Regions from separate parts of the Pectobacterium quasiaquaticum genome, predicted to be linked through region 1. Evidence: predicted binding sites of a transcription regulator. Region 1 holds the regulator's gene; each other region holds the start of a gene.
The links. The regulator CRP, encoded in region 1, controls carbon source genes, mostly activating them, when cyclic AMP is high. The targets are predictions, from matches to a motif close to ATGTGANNNNNNTCACAT.

Region 1 (4,292 bases):
CACGCCGTGGGAGCCAATGCCGGAACCCACGGACATCCTGTTCTATGAAGGATTGCACGGCGGCGTAGTCACCGAACAAAACGACGTGGCACAGCATGTCGATTTACTCGTCGGCGTGGTGCCGATCGTCAACCTGGAATGGATTCAAAAGCTGATTCGTGACGTTAATGAGCGCGGTCACTCGCGTGAAGCGGTGATGGATTCCGTCGTCCGCTCAATGGAAGACTACATCACCTATATCACGCCACAGTTCTCTCGCACACACATCAACTTCCAGCGTGTGCCTACCGTGGACACCTCCAACCCGTTCGCAGCCAAATCGATTCCGTCACTGGACGAAAGCTTCGTCGTGATTCATTTTCAGGGATTGGACAATATTGATTACCCCTATCTGCTCGCCATGTTGCAGGGTTCCTTTATTTCGCACATCAACACGCTGGTCGTTCCCGGCGGGAAGATGGGGCTGGCGATGGAATTGATCATGGCGCCGCTGGTGCAGCGGTTAATTGAAGGGAAAACTATCGAATAAGCATCGAGATACACGGGGCGGCCATAGGGGTGAGGCCTCCCTACCGGAACCTCCCCTGTGTTTCCCCTAATAACAGGCTTAAGTGACCAGAATGAGTGCCCAGAGAAAGGGATTATTCCAGCACTCTAATTTCGTGGCTGTGCGTCACCTCAACGGCTTTACCCAGCATCAGTGCTACAGAGCAGTATTTTTCCGCCGACAGTGCGACGGCTCGCTCGACAACTTTGTCGGTCAACCCTTTTCCCGTCACGATAAAATGCAGATTGATGTGGGTAAATAAACGCGGTGCGTCAGACCGACGCTCTGACGTTAATTTCACTTCACAATCCGCTACATCGTTGCGGCCTTTTTGCAGAATCGATACCACATCAATCGCGCTGCATCCGCCTACAGACATCAACACCATTTCCATCGGACTGGGCGCTTTATCACCGGAATTGCCGTCCATCAATATCTGATGCCCTGATGCAGATTCGCCCAAAAACGTTAAGCCTTCAACCCATTTCACCCGTGCCTGCATGATGCCTCTCCACTAAAAATTTTTTGAAAATTTATACCGTTACTGTACAAAAACCAGCGTTAATCAGCGCTTTGTCATGCTGAAGCGAGACAACACAAGACACGTCCTTCAAGCTGTGTTAAAACGAAAACAGAATAGACCTTTTCTGGACAAACCCAGAAACGAAGAAGATGATGGCCTGGCCAGACATACCCCAGCCACGTTTACGGTGCGGCAAGGCAGCAACCGGAAAATAAAGGGTACAGTGGTTTCAGTATATTCCCTGACGTCATTCTGCCTAGACTGAATTTTATTTTTTTAGCAGTAAAACACGCCGTACAGGGAACTCTGACCCCTGTAATTTGCGCAGTGAATTACAACAGAGGATGATAGCGAATGGTTCTCGGCAAACCGCAAACAGACCCAACTCTCGAATGGTTCCTTTCCCATTGTCATATTCACAAGTATCCATCGAAGAGCACGCTGATTCACCAAGGTGAAAAAGCAGAAACGCTTTACTACATCGTGAAAGGCTCTGTCGCAGTGCTAATCAAAGATGAAGAAGGCAAGGAAATGATTCTCTCCTACCTCAATCAGGGCGATTTTATCGGCGAGCTCGGCCTGTTTGAAGAAGGTCAGGAACGCAGCGCATGGGTTCGGGCAAAAACCGCCTGTGAAGTGGCCGAAATTTCCTATAAAAAATTCCGCCAGCTCATCCAGGTTAACCCGGATATCCTCATGCGCCTGTCTGCACAAATGGCAAGCAGACTTCAGGTTACCTCTGAGAAGGTCGGCAACCTCGCCTTCCTTGATGTGACCGGCCGTATTGCCCAAACCCTACTCAACCTGGCCAAACAACCTGATGCCATGACGCATCCAGATGGCATGCAAATAAAAATTACCCGTCAGGAAATTGGGCAAATCGTTGGCTGCTCGCGTGAAACCGTGGGCCGCATTCTGAAAATGTTAGAAGACCAGAATCTGATCTCTGCACACGGTAAAACGATTGTCGTTTACGGCACTCGCTAAGCCCCTGTCGCTGTACCCTACCAATAAAAAAGCGTGAAGCCTCGGCCTCACGCTTTTTTTATGGCGAGCTTCCTGCTCGCCACCCTACGGGTCGTTGCTAACGCAACGTTGAAAAACGTTCCCTACGTTTTTTATGGCTGATCTTTTGAGAGCATAATCAGTCTGCTGCGTTAACGACCTGCGCGACGGCTTTAGCAAATTTTGCCATCCCCTGCGCAATATCCTCTTCATCAATGATCAAAGATGGCACAAAGCGGATTACGTTCGGCCCAGCCATCAGCACCATAAGCCCCTGAGCCGTTGCCGCCGCCAGAAACTCGCCCGCACGACCGTGCCATTGCGGTTTCAGTTCAGCCCCCAGTAACAGCCCCATACCGCGGATCTGTTTGAATACATCGTACTGCTGATTGATTTTCTCAAGCTCGCTGACAAAGCGATCGTGGCGATCCGCTACACCTGACAGCACTTCTGGCGTATTGATAATATCCAGCGCGGCTTCCGCTACCGCACAGGCCAGCGGGTTGCCGCCATAGGTGGTGCCGTGCACCCCAACCGTCATGGCCGATGCGATCTCTTCCGTCGTCAGCATCGCGCTAATTGGGAAACCACCACCCAATGCTTTAGCCGTTGTGAGAATATCCGGCGTAATGCCGTAGTGCATGTAGCTAAATAGTTTGCCAGTACGCCCCATTCCGCTCTGCACTTCATCAAACACCAGCAGCGCCTTGTGCTGATCGCACAGCTCGCGAACGCCTTGTAAAAATTCAGGCGTAGCAGGCGTAATCCCCCCTTCACCCTGAACCGGCTCAAGCACGACTGCACAGGTGTGATCGTCCATCACCGCTTTAACCGCAGCCAGATCGTTGAAGGGAACATGAACAATATCGGCAGGCTTCGGCCCGAAACCATCGGCATATTTAGGCTGTCCGCCGACTGAGACGGTGAACAGCGTCCGACCATGGAATGCATTGTAGAAGGCGATGATCTTGGTTTTATACGGACTATGGCGTTTAACCGCATAGTGACGCGCCAGCTTGAAGGCAGCTTCATTGGCCTCAGCACCGGAGTTAACAAAAAACACACGGTCGGCAAAAGTCGCATCAATCAATTTGCTGGCGAGGCGCAACGCAGGCTCATTAGTGAAAATATTGCTGGTATGCCACAGCTTTTCACCCTGCTGCTGCAACGCGTTCACCAATGCAGGATGACAGTGACCCAGCGCCGTAACCGCAATACCGCCGGAGAAATCGATATACTCGCGGCCGTCCTGATCCCAGACGCGACTCCCTTTACCTTTCACGGGTACAAACTTCGCGGGTGCATAAACTGGCAAAATCACTTTATCGTGAGTATCCCGTGTCACTGCTTTCTGCTCTGCTGCCATTTGCTGCCTCACTCTGCTGTCCATCATATCGGAATGAAAATATAGTCACTAAATATGCATAAAAAATCAATTTCAGGCAATATTAAATCGGCTACTGAGGAGAATAACTTTCTATATAGCTAAATTTTAAGGAAATTATCCAAAAGCTGATGCCCTTGTTGGCTAAGAATGCTCTCTGGGTGAAACTGCACCCCTTCCAGCGGCAATGCGCGATGGCGAATCCCCATAATCTCATCACGCGTTCCTTCATGTTCGCTCCAAGCCGTAACTTCAAAGCAATCGGGTAGCGAGGCGGAATCAATAATGAGTGAATGGTAGCGGGTGACCGTCAACGGCTGAGCCAGCCCCGTAAAAACCCCCGTATCGCTGTGCGCAATTGCTGAGGTTTTACCGTGCATCACCTGTCGTGCCCTCACCACCCGAGCGCCGAACGCCTGCCCCATCGCCTGATGACCAAGACACACGCCCAAAATAGGCAATTTATCGGCAAAGTGACGAATAGCCGCCAGTGAAATACCCGCCTCATCTGGCGTGCAGGGGCCGGGAGAAATCACCAATCGCTCAGGCGCAAGCTGTTCAATCTCACGCAGCGTCAGTTCATCATTACGCTTCACCACGACTTGGGCGCCAAGCTCACAAAAGTATTGGTAAAGGTTGTAGGTAAAGGAATCGTAGTTATCGATAATTAGCAGCATATTTTACTTAAGTTATTTATAAATAATGAATTTATAATTTAAACACCCTTTTGATACCCGCTGTAATACCCACAATTTTTTTCAATACCTTCTTATTTGGGCTAAAACGGAAAAACCATTGTACCCGTCTCCGGCATGAAAGGGGTGTGTCAGATG
Region 2 (4,292 bases), 1.3 Mb from region 1:
AGCGCACCAATGCCTTTGCCGAAGAAGGCTGCAGACATCACCGCAATAACGACCCACTCGGTTTCAACGTAGTTACAAATCACCATCGACATGGAGAGCAACATACCGAGAACGATTGGCGTTTTACGGGCAAAGGTCAGTGAATTAGTCCTGCGCATCAGGTAATCGGAAATAATGCCGCCCAGAACGCCTCCCACAAAACCACAGATAGCAGGAACCGAGGCGACGAATCCTGCTTTGAGGATCGACATACCGCGCGCCTGAACCAGATAAAGCGGGAACCAGGTGATGAAGAAGTAAGTCAGTGCGTTAATACAATATTGACCGATGTAAACACCAAGCATCATACGGGACTGCATTAATTGCTTGATCTGGTGCCATTTTTCACCCTTTTCAGTCGCTTTCTTCGACCCTTTGGCATCCATATTGATCAGTGCGCCACCGGCCTCGATGTAATCCAGTTCGGCCTGATTCACGCTAGGGTGATCTTTAGGATCGTGGATCACTTTCAGCCAGACAAAGCTCAGAATGATCCCCAATCCGCCCATGAACCAGAACACATGCGCCCAACCCACGGCGTGTACCAGCCAGCCCATGATAGGAGCAAAAATCACGGTAGCGAAGTATTGTGCCGAGTTGAATATCGCGACAGCAGTACCGCGCTCTTGTGCAGGGAACCAGGCCGCTACAATTCGGCTATTCCCCGGGAAGGAGGGTGATTCACACAAACCAACCATAAAGCGCAGCAAGAACAGGGAAATGACGATGCCCGCACCGCTGAAGATATCGACAAAACCTTGTAATAAGGTAAAAATCGACCAGGTAAAAATACTATAGAAGTAGACTTTCTTTGAACCAAAGCGATCGAGCAGCCAGCCTCCGGGTATTTGCCCAATAACATATGCCCAGGAGAAAGCAGAGAAGATATAGCCCATCCCCACCGCATCCAGCCCAATTTCCTTAGACATTGCTGAACCAGCAATGGACAAGGTTGCGCGGTCCCCATAGTTAAATGACGTGACAATAAACAACATCACGACAATCCAGTAGCGGGCGTTTGTTCTCTTTTGTATCGCGCCAGCTGCTGAGCTTACTGTATTCATGATGAACTCCTGCTTCAATCGCGGTTCGCTCATTCATTCCGAATAACAGATAACGGTGTAGGGTTATCAGAATGAAGATCAGTGGATAGTTAAATTCCCATTTTTATTTTTTTTGCGAATAGCCAGGCTATATAGCCTCAGAGTAATTAGCTGACATCTTCAACTCGCAGGAACATTATAATTTTTACCCACTGACTGCTCACTAGCTAAAAGCACAACATTAAAAATGTCCTTTTGAATATGTTGGTGCACTTGCCCTATATAGTGCGAGGTGTTTCACGAAAAACGCCGCTATTCTCTTTTTACATTCATACACATTATTTTCATTTCTGACTTAAAAACCGTGCGCTGAAAGAATGTGATCAATCTCACCAAAAACTGGGGCTTCGCCTGATAAATCAGAAACAAAAAGCACTGGCTTAGGTCAATTGCATAATGTACGAGAAGGGAACCTCACGTATACTCATTAGCGAGCAATGAAGTAATAGTGTGGTAATAGCTACCACCGTGTTTCTGATAAACCAATAATAAAGGCTTGCATCATGTCAGATAAATCAGAAAGTAATGCTGCACAAGAGCAGCCACTTTATATTAAGGTCCACGATTCTGATAATGTTGCCATTGTTGTTAATAATAATGGCTTACGTGCCGGAACCCGTTTTAATGATGATCTCGAATTAATTGAGCATGTTCCGCAAGGTCACAAAGTTGCCCTTGTGGATATCGCCAAATCAGGCGCCATCATCCGCTATGGTGAAATTATCGGGTATGCGCAGCGTGATATTGCGAAAGGAAGCTGGATCGATGAATCGTTGGTCGAGTTGCCTCAAGCTCCCGCGCTGGAAACCCTGCCGCTAGCGACCAAAATCCCACCCGCGCTGCCTGCGCTGGAAGGTTATACCTTTGAAGGTTACCGCAACGCCGACGGCAGCGTAGGCACGAAAAATCTGCTGGGCATCAGCACCAGCGTGCACTGCGTCGCGGGCGTGGTCGACTATGTCGTCAAAATTATCGAGCGCGATTTATTGCCGAGATATCCCAATGTGGATGGCGTTGTCGCACTCAACCATCTTTATGGCTGTGGCGTAGCAATCAATGCCCCTGCTGCGGTGGTTCCTATCCGTACCATTCACAATCTGGCGCTGAACCCAAATTTTGGTGGCGAGATACTGGTGGTTGGTCTGGGCTGTGAAAAATTACAGCCGGAACGCCTGCTGGAAGGGACGTCTGACGTACAGGCCATCTCCCTTGACGACACCAGCATTGTCCGCTTGCAGGATGAACACCACGTTGGTTTCAGATCGATGGTGGATGACATTCTGACGATGGCAGACAAGCACCTACAGCGGTTGAACAAACGTCAGCGTGAAACCTGCCCAGCCTCTGAGCTGGTTGTCGGCATGCAGTGTGGCGGCAGCGATGCTTTCTCCGGCGTCACCGCGAACCCAGCCGTTGGTTTTGCATCCGATCTGCTGGTACGCTGCGGCGCAACCGTCATGTTCTCCGAAGTGACCGAAGTACGCGACGCCATTCATCTGTTAACGCCGCGCGTCATCAATGAAGAGGTCGGTAAACGCTTGCTGGAAGAAATGGCCTGGTACGATAACTACCTCGACAGCGGGCAGACCGATCGTAGCGCTAACCCATCGCCGGGCAACAAAAAAGGTGGCCTCGCGAACGTGGTGGAAAAAGCGCTCGGCTCCATCGCCAAATCCGGCACCAGCGCGATTGTCGAAGTCCTGTCCCCCGGTCAGCGCCCAACCAAACGCGGGCTGATTTACGCCGCAACGCCAGCCAGTGATTTCGTGTGTGGCACTCAACAGCTCGCTTCTGGTATCACCGTGCAAGTCTTCACCACCGGTCGTGGCACACCCTATGGCCTGCTGGCTGTCCCTGTCATCAAAATGGCAACCCGAACCGCATTGGCAAACCGCTGGCACGATCTGATGGATATTGATGCCGGAACCATTGCTACCGGAGAGGCCACGATCGAAGACGTGGGCTGGCAGCTTTTCCACTTCATTTTGGATATCGCCAGCGGCAGGAAAAAAACTTGGTCCGATCAGTGGGGACTGCATAATGCACTGGCCGTCTTCAATCCAGCGCCAGTAACCTGATTACCGTTCTCCGCAGGCCAGCGTCATTATCTGGCCTGCGGATCGCATTATTTGATCTATAATAAATTCAGCGTCAATAAACATGGAAGAAAGTCGTAATTAAAAGAATAAACAGCAGAGCAGCAACATTTAATTTCATTCACGCAAAGAAAAAATAAAAAAAACTTAACAAGTCATTCTTCTTAACGTCATCATCATCGACACCAAAACACCTTTTAAGAAAAATCTCTATTTTACTCACCCTATTTTTAATCATTTTTTACCATTTATTTATTGTCAATAAAATGAATCAATTGACAGATAATCATCCTCATCATAAATTTACGCGTGCTGAAAAAGCGTGCTAACACTGATGACATATTTGTTACAAAAATACAGTTACAAAATCTCCATCACGCACAATATAGGGTAAATAGGCTGATCATTATAAATAATGTCTGACATTATTTTATATAAATGAACGCGTCACCCAAAAAATTTCAGTATACCTATTTGAATAACTTGAATATTTATACAGCAATATGCCTGACAGATTTCACGGGACGGACCATTCGGCAGCAACATGGCGTTTCAGCCTCTGTAACAACCAGAGCGTCTGAAGCAAGAAAAGCGGCCAACGTGTCTGAACATGAAAACTGAGCGGGATACGTACGCCGGGGTTTCTAATGAGATTAAATACACCTGTTACACAGCAGGAGTATCTGTTAGACATGGACACCATATTGATGTCCACGACAAATATTCACAGCCACATCACCTATGCCAACTCTGCCTTCATCACGGTTAGTGGTTTTTCCGAAGAGCAGCTCATCAATCAGCCTCACAATATTGTGCGCCATCCCGACATGCCCGTTGAAGCCTATGCCGACATGTGGTTTACGCTGAAACAAGGCGATAGCTGGACTGGATTAGTTAAAAATCGTCGCAATAACGGTGACCACTACTGGGTCCGCGCCAACGTTACGCCGGTTTATCAGCAGGAGCAGCTCGCAGGCTATATCTCAGTACGTAACACGCCTAACGCTGAAGAAATCAAGTATGCCGAAACGCTGTATAGCGCCGTGCAGAAAAA
Region 3 (4,292 bases), 240 kb from region 1:
CGTTTCATTCCTTCGATATGCTGGCGCAGGCGACTCATTTCTGACAAGTCGAGCGACGTCAGCGCATGCGTATTCAGAAACGCTTTTACCAACGTATCGACAAAATCTTCGCCCCCTAGTGTGTTGTGCCCTGCTGTGGCGTTCACTTCCATAATGCCGTCAAATAGCGTCAGGACCGACACATCGAAGGTGCCACCGCCCAGATCGAATACTAAAAAACGGTTTTCTGGTGCATTGATGTGCAACCCGTAACTTAACGCAGCGGCCGTCGGCTCATTCACCAAACGTTCAACCTTGAGGCCAGCTAGCTGCCCTGCAATCTGCGTTGCTTTGCGTTGTTTGTCATTAAAGTAAGCAGGCACGCTGATGACCGCTTCTGTCACGGGCGCACCAAGAAATGCTTCAGCATCAGCTTTCAACACGCGTAGCAGAAAAGAAGATAATTCCTCAGGCTGGTAGGTCTGTACATTACCAAGCGAATAGGCCTTTTTCGTCCCCATGTAGCGTTTGAACAATGCTGCGGTTTTAAGCGGGTGAGTAATCAAACGCTCTTTAGCCACACGCCCCACCAATAGGTCGCCGTTATCATCAAGGCCGATAACTGAGGGGGTGAGGTAATCACCGTGTGCATTAGGAATCAGTACGGCTTTCTCGCCGTCCCAAAATGAAGCCAGACTATTTGTCGTACCTAAATCAATCCCTATGATATGAGACATATTCCTCCCTGATTGAATAAACGCAAAACGCCTGATGAAATTCATCGGGCGTGGGTAAGCTGAATAGAATTAACCGATAGTAGGACTAATTATGAACACAATAACGAACTTAAAAAACGTCCTATTCTAAATTACGCCAGATATTTATCCTGCAAATAATTCCGCGCACGATTATCCAGCCCGTATTCCACCTCAAGCCAACTATCGATCGAACCATGCCGTTCGTAGATGGCCTGCAACGCCGTCACGATGAACTCTTCCTGCACCGACAGCACATAAGAGAACTGTCCCAGCGCTTTTTCATTCAGCGTTGCCGACAGATGTGTCAGTAGTTGCTGGCGGAAGGGCGTCAGCGTCGTCTCGGTGAGCAAGTAATCTTCCATCACCGTCTGCTCATCTGCCCCCAGCGCAAACATCACCAGCGCCGAACCGATACCGGTGCGATCTTTACCGACGGCGCAGTGCTGTACCAGCCCGCCCTCATCCGGCCGCAATAGCAGCGATACCAGCTGTTTATAGGCTGAGTTATTGAAAGGCAGACGGCGGTAAAGCTCCAACATGAATGCGCGGGAATCAAACGCCGCCAGCACATCGGATCCCAATGAATCCAGATTAGCCGTCACTTCATGGCGCAATGGGTTGGCTGGGTAAGCGTGGTAATTCGCCCCCGTCCACAAGACGTCGGGCTTCTGCGCAATTTCATCAGCATCCCGATAGTCCACCACGTGGGAAATCGGCACGCCCGCAAGGTGTTCACAGTCAGCCTGACTCAGCAAATCCAGCGAGCCGGAGCGAAAAAGTTTACCGTGTCGGATAAGCCGCCCATCAGCAGCGCGGTTACCGCCTAAATCGCGGAAGTTGATTCCGCCGTCCAGCGGTAATAAAGAAGGATGAAGCAACGTTGGTTCGGTCATACATCTCCTTGCGAGGTTGAAAGGCGAGCAAGGCAACTTGAGCTATTTAGTGTATACCCTAAATAATTCAAGTTGCAGGACAAAACGTTATCGTTTTGAACAACGCAAAGCGTTGACCCGCTAGGGCGAGGTTCATTTATGAGCCTCGTAACGCGGCAAGAGAAGGAATCCCGATGAGCTTACTCAAGTAAGTGATTCGGGTGAGCGAACGCAGCCAACGCACATGCAGCTTGAAGAATGACGGGTATATCAGGATACGGGCTGGCATCGACGATGACCAGCCCAAAATACCATCAATTTTTGTGCTTATTCAGCGGCTAACAAGCGGCGGGTTGCATCCAGCAACACCTTGACGACGGTGGTTTCGGCCAGCTTCATCGTCGCCGCATCCGGGATTTCCTGCTGAGTACGGTTCACGATCACGCCCGCGATCATGCCCGCTTTTAATCCCTGGCTGGCGCACATCGTCAGCAGCGTGGCGGATTCCATTTCATAGTTCAGCACGCCCATGCTCTGCCATTCTTCCATCGAACCGCGGAAACGACGTACCACGCGTCCAGAGAAGGTGTCATAGCGTTCCTGACCCGGATAGAACGTATCGGAAGATGCTGTGATGCCCACGTGCAACGCCGCGCCCGATGCCTTCGCCGCTTCCACCAGCGCGGTGGTACAGCCGAAATCAGCCACGGCAGGGAATTCCATTGGCGCGAAGTGCAGGCTCGCCCCATCAAGGCGAACGGCTGCCGTGGTTACTAGCACATCGCCGACATTGATACCGGACTGAATCGCCCCCGTCGTACCGACGCGCAGGAAAGTACGGATGCCGAGCTGTGCCAATTCTTCGACCGCAATTGATGTTGACGGGCCACCGATACCGGTCGAGCAAACAATCACTGCCTTGCCGTCCAGCTCCGCACGCCAGGACGTAAATTCACGGTGTGATGCCAGATGTACCGGGTTATCCATCAGGCGAGCAATTTTTTCAACACGCTCAGGATCGCCGGGGACGATAGCCAGCGTCGCGCCCTGTAAATCGTTCTTGACCAAACCAAGATGGAACACATCAGATGTAGACATAACTGCCTCCCGGGCAATCAATTGGGTATTCAGAGAAATCGTGCTGGACGCACCATAAACGCAGCCTGTAGGCGTCCGTGCAATAAAAAGACTCTAGCGCATCATGACGTTTTTTTAAGTGACGAGAATCACCGATAAAAAAGAAACAAATATCAACATACATAAAAAATGTGATTTAAATCACTATTTATTGGACGGGGAATTCATTTTTGCCGATTAATTGTCTTCTAGTGTAGATTCTTTAATCATTAATAGTATTTATGATGGATATTCTGAGATCCCTCTTTCACATGAAAATCGGCCGATAACAGGAGTGCGCGTAATGAAGACTGATGAACAGACAACCTTCAAACATCTTCCTCAGGGGCTATCCCCAGCGGTAGAACCGCAGACCTCCTCCATCATTACGACGGATTCTGTCGGTATCATTGCCAGTGAAACCACTATTTCTTCTCAGGGCGAGCAGTTGCCTGCGTATATCGCCAGACCGGCGAACCATGACAAGCCGCTCCCTATCATTCTGGTGGTGCAGGAGATTTTCGGCGTTCATCAACACATTCAGGACGTTTGCCGCAGGCTGGCCAAACGAGGCTATATGGCCATTGCACCAGAGCTGTATTTTCGTCAGGGCGACCCCAGCCACTATAACGATATTCAGCGAATCCTGACCGAGCTGGTGTATAAGGTGCCCGATACGCAGGTGCTATCCGATCTCGATCACACGGCCAACTGGGCGATTAAACAGGGCGGCGACGCCAGTAAGCTGGCGATAACGGGTTTCTGTTGGGGCGGACGCATCACCTGGCTCTACGCCGCGCATAATCCACAGCTCAAGGCGGCCGTTGCCTGGTACGGCAAATGTACGGGTGAGAAAACGTTGAATAGCCCTAAACATCCCGTCGATATTGCAACAGAATTAGCAGCCCCAGTGCTGGGGTTGTACGGTGCGAAAGACGGGAGTATTCCGCTAGAACAAGTGGATACCATGCGGCAGGCGCTGCGTGCTGCCAATGCGGAGGCAGATATCATTGTCTATCCCGATGCCGGTCATGCTTTTCATGCTGATTACCGCCCCAGCTATCATGCAGAATCCGCACGCGACGGCTGGCAGCATATGCTGGCGTGGTTCCAGAAAAACGGCGTGGCGTAACGCCATCACACCATTTTCGTTCTTATCCACGATCTAAAACGCCACCGAACAATGGTGGCGTTGGCGTTTTACCTTTTTACTGTTTTACAGAGACAGACAGCCTTAGAACGTCGTCCAGTCGCCGTCATTGCCCTTGTCTTTCGCTGCCGCTGGCGCTAAAGACAGCGTTGGCGTACGCATTGGTGCCGATGCATAAGAAGCGGTTTTGCCGCTGCCATATGACTGCAACTTAAACGCGCTTACCGCTTCCGCCAGGACAGAGGCCTGTGCTTGCAGAGACAGTGCCGCAGAGGCCGACTCTTCAACCAGAGCCATATTCTGCTGGGTCGTGGTATCAATCTGTCCAATCGCCAGATTCATCTGGTTAATGCCGTCGCTCTGCTCACGGCTGGCCTGCGAAATCTCGCTGATAATGCCCATTCACGTTATCGATGA

Region 2: a site for CRP is predicted at 1,460-1,477, ahead of garD (galactarate dehydratase). Genes of this name have one in related genera too.
Region 3: a site for CRP is predicted at 2,876-2,893, ahead of udp (uridine phosphorylase). Genes of this name have one in related genera too.

The regions. Positions count from the first base shown of each region.
Region 1 covers NZ_CP065177.1:3,972,696-3,976,987, forward strand. The annotation lists gene IG609_RS18210 (phosphoribulokinase) at 1-529, shown strand, start outside; gene IG609_RS18215 (OsmC family protein) at 642-1,049, opposite strand; gene crp (cAMP-activated global transcriptional regulator CRP) at 1,425-2,057, shown strand; gene argD (bifunctional acetylornithine/succinyldiaminopimelate transaminase) at 2,215-3,441, opposite strand; gene IG609_RS18230 (aminodeoxychorismate synthase component II) at 3,561-4,136, opposite strand.
Region 2 covers NZ_CP065177.1:841,229-845,520, reverse strand. The annotation lists gene IG609_RS03865 (MFS transporter) at 1-1,103, opposite strand, end outside; gene garD (galactarate dehydratase) at 1,646-3,220, shown strand; gene IG609_RS03855 (methyl-accepting chemotaxis protein) at 3,886-4,292, shown strand, end outside.
Region 3 covers NZ_CP065177.1:4,213,855-4,218,146, forward strand. The annotation lists gene IG609_RS19260 (Hsp70 family protein) at 1-716, opposite strand, end outside; gene IG609_RS19265 (tyrosine-protein phosphatase) at 848-1,630, opposite strand; gene udp (uridine phosphorylase) at 1,937-2,707, opposite strand; gene IG609_RS19275 (dienelactone hydrolase family protein) at 3,030-3,857, shown strand; partial or broken gene IG609_RS19280 (methyl-accepting chemotaxis protein) at 3,960-4,271, opposite strand; gene IG609_RS19285 (hypothetical protein) at 4,240-4,292, opposite strand, start outside.